Regions from separate parts of the Clostridium sp. HMP27 genome, predicted to be linked through region 2. Evidence: predicted binding sites of a transcription regulator. Region 2 holds the regulator's gene; the other holds the start of a gene.
The links. Region 2 encodes NrdR, which represses ribonucleotide reductase genes. Its sites were predicted from a motif close to CACNANATNTNGTG; they were not measured.

Region 1 (3,439 bases), on a different contig from region 2:
CCCTTCATAAGTCCCTGCCCTGCTACAAATGGAAGATCCTTGACCTTTAATCTCTTAAGTATCTCATATCTATGGATTAATGATTCCTTAGCTAATTCTAATCTACCTTGTAAAAGTTCAAAGAACTTATCTAAGTCACCCTTTGCAAGTATCCCTACTCTAGGTAAATTTATAGTTGTGGGTGCAATGTTCCCTCTTCCCTTTACCTCTGCTTCTCCATTTATATTTGATTGAACTCGAGTTCTACATCCCATAGTTGCTGGAATATATCCTTGATTATAGTATTCAAGATTAAAGTCTGCATCTATATTCATAAAAGTTGGATTCATTCTTTTACTTGCTACTTTACATGCAAGTTTAAATAGATAATAGTATGGATCTTCCTTCTTTTTATTTACTCCATCCTTTACCCTAAATATTATATTTGGAAATACTGGTTGTTCTCCATTACCTAATCCCTTTTCATACTCCAAAAGGAATATTTCGCATACTAATGCTGCATCATCATTTTCTGGTATTCCTATATTAATTGAACTAAATGGAACCTGGGATCCCGCACGAGAATGCATAGTGTTTAGGTTGTACACTATACCCTGCATAGCCTGCTCTATGGTTTTTCTAAGCTTCTTATGTACTATAGAATCAATCTTATCTTCATCCATACCATATTCCCTTAATTCTCTCGCGATCTCCTGTCTAGTATAATCTACAAATACTCCCATATCATTATCAAAATTAGGATGAGATTGCCCACCGAACATATCATTTTGTGTGGATTGTAATAATATACATGAAAGCTCTGCTGCTGACTCTATTCTCCTAGGAGGTCTTATAGTTCCATATCCTGTATTAAACCCTCTCTCTAAAACTTCTCTAGTAGGTATATGTAAACAATTTGTTGTCAAATTGTAACTATCAAGATCATGATAATATACATCTCCATTCTCATGTGCTTTAGCTAAATGTTTAGGCATACTTGCAAGATTATGCCACTTATTTGACTCACTAGCTATTCTTAAAAGCTTAGATGAGAAGTTATTTCCTACATTGGCATTATCTCTATCGGTTTCCACTCCAATTTTTTCTATAGCCTTCATTAAATCTGACTTTATTTCACGTATATTTGTTCTTTCTCTTCTATAATTTGAATATACAAAACCTATTTCTTTATATTCACTTCCAACTAAAACTTTTTCTACTATGTTTTGTATTTCTTCTACAGTAACTTCTTGAACTTCTCTTTGCTCCAAACTAGAAATTATCTTTTGAGTTAAATCTATAAACTCACTTTCTCTTATTTTATATCCAGTTTCCTCTGCCGCTCTCTTTATGGCACTTGTAATTTTCATAGAATTAAAAGAGACCTTTCTTCCGTCCCTTTTTACAACATGTAGCATACACATAATCCTCCCCTACTATATATTGCGCAAACACTAACCCATTATACTATGCAAAATGTTTTTATACCAGCTTATAAAACCAGTTTATAAAAAGCTATCTCCATGTTTAACTCCTTCTTCTTATATTTTTTACTGTTATTCTAATAATAAGTTTATTATTTTTTAAAAGAGAGTTATTTGCAGTAAAATCACTTAAAAGTGAATAATTAACATTAAATACGCCTAAATATAAGGTTTATAAGTTTGATTATAAAATCCATAAAATGTAAAATTATTCTAAAATGAATTTATTTTATGGTGGGGGCGGTATTATGAAAAAGCTTATATCTTTTATTTCAATAATTCTTATACTTTTATTATCAAGTTGTACTCAAAACACTAAAAATATCCAAGATAAATCAAAAGATAACATAGTTGAAAAGGCAGAAAAATATATATCGCCTTATACTGGAGAACAAGTCTCTAAAGATGCCTTGAATAATATTCCCTTTATGGTTATTGTAGAAAATTCTAAGGATGCTCGCCCACAATCTGGCCTTGTAGATGCTGATATAGTATATGAAACCATGGCCGAAGGAGGAATTCCAAGATTCATTGCCTTATTTCACAAAAATAGTCCTGAAAAAATTGGTCCAGTTCGAAGTGCGCGACCTTACTTTTTAGACTTATCTAAACTTCATAAATTACCTTTTGGACATTGTGGATATAGCGAAGAAGCTAAAACTCAAATTGAGACTGAAAATTTGCCAAGCTTAAATGAATTTATATATGAAAAGTATTATTGGCGGGATAAGTCTAGAAAGTATGAACATAGCTTATATACATCCACAGAAAATATGAGAAATTTAATTTCAGAAAAAAATCTTATAGCTAAACCTACATCAACTTATAATTTTAATAAATCCTATTGGGAAAATTCAAATCTTGATAGTTCTAGTTCAGTTACTATAAAAGTAAATAAATATTACAATACTTCTTATATACTTAAAGATGGCTTATATGTTAAATATATGGATGGTACCCCTTCTGTAAATAGAGACAATAATATTCCTATACAAGCAAAGAATATCGTTATTCAGCTTACAAACATAACACTTCAAACTGATAATTTACATGTTGATATACGACTAATTGGTGAAGGAGATTGCCTAGTTATAAGCAACGGTAAAGTAGTTAAGGGAAAGTGGAAACAATCTAGCTTAGATTCCAGTACAGAGCTTCTAGATAATCTCGGAAATCCTATCCCTTTAAATATAGGAAATACTTGGTGGCACATACTAGATAAAAAAGCAAACATTAAAATAAAATAATTTACTTAATTATAGGCAATACTAACTAAAAAGGAGGTATTGCCCATGAAAGGTCGGATAATAGATTTAATAGGCTCAGATGCCCTAGTTGCTTTAGAAGATGGTACTACTATGGAAATTAACAGACTTACGTTATCTGAGCATATAAAGCTCGGAGATATGGTAAATGTAGATCCTAGTCCCCTTCATCCTGGAAATGATAAACTTGTAGACTTCTTTTAATAAGTACAACGTTCTTGAAAATACATATATAATACTATATAATAAGTTATATAAAATTAATAAACCGTGCTAGAGGTGCCGAACTCGGCTGAGAAATGATTTAGTCATTAACTCTTATCACCTGATCTGGATAATACCAGCGTAGGGAAGCAGTCTCGACTCGCTTTATAAGGTATTCCAGTGCTGGAATACTTTTATTTTTTATATCCTTTAGCACAAAGGAGGCTATTATGAAAACTTTACAAAGTGGAATCTTAGAATTATCTAAGTATCCTCTAACCTTATTAACCCTTGCAGGAGTAATTTTAATAATACTGGTATTTATAAGACTTAAGAAGATTACCTTAACCGTAAGAATAATTTCTCAATTAAGTATTGGTCTTGCATTATCTGTACTCCTTAATTTATTTAAGATCGCAGAATTACCTAGCGGAGGAGCTATTACATTAGGTGGAATGGTACCTATTATTCTTCTTTCATTATTTTATGGACCTGAAATAGGATTTC
Region 2 (3,439 bases):
AATTCAAAATCCCTTATATTATCTAAAAGATTTTGACCTATTATATCCTTACTTATACCAAATATATTTTTAGCGTACGGATTAATCATTATAACTCTAAAATTCTTATCTACTGCTATTACTCCGCTATCCATACTCTTCAGTATTGCCTCGAGCTTATTTTGCTTATCCATTGAGTCATTTAAGGTAACTTGTAGCTGCCTTGCCATATTATTAAAGGTTTTCCCAAGCTCTCCTATTTCATCAGAAGAATATATATTTACCCTTCTATCTAATTCTCCTGCAGCTATTCTTGAAGTCATAAACTCTAGGTCTTTAATAGGGCTTACAAGCCCCTGTGAAAGTCTGGAAGCAAATAGAAAGCAAATAACTATAGAAAATAGCGCTATACCCATATAGTAATGCACATACTTCCACTTGAAACCTATAACACTAGTCATTTCAGCTGCACTTCTTATAACATATCCATCTCCAAAATAAGTTGCAAAGTACATAGTGTCCTTATTTGTAGATTCACTATGCCGTACCCTATACCCCATGCCATATTTTCTGGCTTCTTTCACTTCATCACGTGTATTATGATTATCCATATTTCTTGGATTAGCTTGAGAGTCTAGAAGTACGTTCCCTTCCCTATCTATTAGAGTTATTCTAGTATCTCCACCTGTAAAATCTCTTTGTATAAATTCACTTACATTATTTACATTTTCCTTTTGGATTAATTTTATAATTAAATTGTTATTTGATTTTAATATTTTTTTTGTGCTTTCAACATATTGATAGTTTATCATAATAACAAATAAAGTTATAACTATAACTAGACTTATTACAAGAGTTGTAAGCATATAAAACATCAATTTTTTTTTCATATTATCACCTATTCAGATATATTAAATCTATAACCTACACCTCTTATAGTTTCTATAAACTGAGGACTTTTATCATTTTCCTCGATTTTTTGTCTTAAATGTCTTATATGAACATCAACAGTTCTAGTTTCTCCCACATATTCATATCCCCATATCTTATCTAAAAGAAAATCTCTTGTTAAAACCCTTCCCTTATTTTTTATGAGTATTTCTAGTAATTCAAATTCTTTTAGTGTTAATTCTACTTTAAAATTGTCTTTTATAACTTCATGCTTTTCTAAATCAATAATAACATTTCCAAACTTATAGGATTTATCAATATTTTGTACCGATGTCCTTCTAAGAACAGCTTTTACCCTAGCTAAAATTTCTCTTATTGAGAAGGGTTTTGTTATATAATCATCTGCTCCTAATTCTAATCCTAAAACTTTATCAAATTCCTCTCCCTTAGCTGTTATCATAATTATAGGGGTAGTGGATATATTATTATCTTTTCTTACTTCCTTACATACATCGTATCCATCCATTCCAGGAATCATTAAATCTAAAAGAATTAATTGAGGTCGCTCACTTTTTATAAGCTTTAATGCATCGATTCCATTATCAGCATATATTGTAGAATACCCAGAGTTTTCTAAGTTGAATTTTAAAAGTTCCCTTATATGTTCCTCATCATCTACTATTATTATCTTTTCTTCTGCCATACCCTGCCTCCTAATTATTGAAATCTTTAAATATATTTTACCATTCCTAATTCACAATTATAATATATTATTGTGTGAAATATAACTTTTTTAACTATATATTAACTTTAATTAAGAATAAATTAACAAATAAATAAAATTTCTCATAGAAATTTATTCTATGAGAAATTTTATTTACTTTCTATAAGTCTTTTTATTTCTTCCATAAATGTATTAACATCCTTAAACTGTCTATATACGGATGCAAATCTTACATAAGACACTTCATCTATATTCTTTAAGCTTTCCATTATTAGCTCTCCAATATATTCAGATCTTACCTCAGTTAACATCTCATTATTTATCCTTTTTTCTACTTCATCAGCTATAGACTCTATTTGGCTTCGTGATATAGGTCTCTTTTGGCAAGCCTTTATAAGTCCATTTACTATTTTAGATTTATCAAAGTATTCGCGACTCATATTCTTTTTAATAACGAGTATTGGTACTGTTTCTATTTTTTCATAAGTGGTATATCTTTTAGAACACTTAAGGCACTCCCTTCTTCTTCTTATAGATGCATTATCTTCTGCTGATCTGGAGTCAACTACCTTACTTTCCGTATATCCACAATAAGGACATTTCATAAATACAATCCCGCCTTTTATTATAGTTTAATTCGTAATTTTTCTGTTATTTATATTATACACAAATTTTATTATTTTTCTACTCTATATTAGCTTCAAGAATATCTGCCCCATCTACTAATATAACATCTACACCTATTTTCTTCACTCTACTCCAAGGTACTTCTATATCATTAATTTTACCAAACCAACTCATCTTTTGGCTAGGTAATATAAACGATAATACCTTGCACTGCCCTATATCTATCTTAAAATCCTTTATGTATCCAAGCTTACATCCGGAATTAATATCTATAAGTTCCATGCTTCTTAAGCTATTTATAGAGTAAAAAGTATTGTTCATAAATTCTTCCCCCCAGATTATATTTATTTTATATATTATATTGTATGAAAAAAATCTATATCCAATTACGGATATAGATTTTTTTATTTAAATAATAAATATTTAAACATATTTTTTCATGTGCTTTAATGCTGTTTTCTCAAGCCTAGATACCTGTGCCTGAGAAATTCCTATTTCATCTGCTACCTCCATCTGAGTTCTTCCATCAAAAAACCTAAGTGTAAGAATTAATTTTTCCCTATCATTTAACTTTTTCATAGCTTCTTTTATGGAGATATTTTCAAGCCAACTGTCATCTACATTTTTATTGTCACTTATTTGATCCATTACATAAATTGCATCTCCTCCATCATGGTAAATTGGTTCAAATAAGGATACAGGATCCTGTATAGCATCTAAAGCAAATACTACTTCCTCTCGTGGAACATCTAACTCCTTAGCAATTTGGGTTACTGTTGGTTCCTTATTATTTTCTGATACCAATCTATCTCTTACCTGTAGTGCCCTGTATGCAATATCTCTTAAGGAACGACTTACTCTTATTGAATTATTATCTCGAAGATATCTTCTTATTTCTCCAATAATCATCGGCACTGCATATGTAGAAAATCTTACATTTTGACCTAAATCAAAATTATCAATTGCTTTAATAAGCCCTATACATCCTACTTGAAATAAATCATCTACATTTTCCCCTCGATTATTGAATCTTTGTATTACACTCAAGACTAATCTTAAATTTCCCCTTATAAAAGTTTCTCTAGCCTCCGTATTACCGTCTCTCATACTTAATAAGAGCTCTTTCATTTCCTTTTCCTTCAATACAGGCAGCTTAGAAGTATTAACTCCACAAATTTCTACTTTGTTAATCATCATTAATAATCAGCCCCTTCGTAT

Region 1: DP68_RS00205 (anaerobic ribonucleoside triphosphate reductase) is a predicted target of NrdR. The motif match lies at 1,414-1,427, and genes of this name have one in related genera.

Annotation. Positions count from the first base shown of each region.
Region 1 covers NZ_JMFY01000001.1:35,193-38,631, reverse strand. Annotated here, with positions in the region: gene DP68_RS00205 (anaerobic ribonucleoside triphosphate reductase) at 1-1,397, opposite strand, end outside; gene DP68_RS00200 (DUF3048 domain-containing protein) at 1,712-2,710, shown strand; gene DP68_RS19395 (hypothetical protein) at 2,756-2,932, shown strand; TPP riboswitch at 2,994-3,097, shown strand; gene thiT (energy-coupled thiamine transporter ThiT) at 3,163-3,439, shown strand, end outside.
Region 2 covers NZ_JMFY01000014.1:26,510-29,948, reverse strand. Annotated here, with positions in the region: gene pnpS (two-component system histidine kinase PnpS) at 1-869, opposite strand, end outside; gene DP68_RS06090 (response regulator transcription factor) at 878-1,573, opposite strand; gene nrdR (transcriptional regulator NrdR) at 1,744-2,199, opposite strand; gene DP68_RS06080 (YlmC/YmxH family sporulation protein) at 2,279-2,542, opposite strand; gene sigG (RNA polymerase sporulation sigma factor SigG) at 2,645-3,418, opposite strand.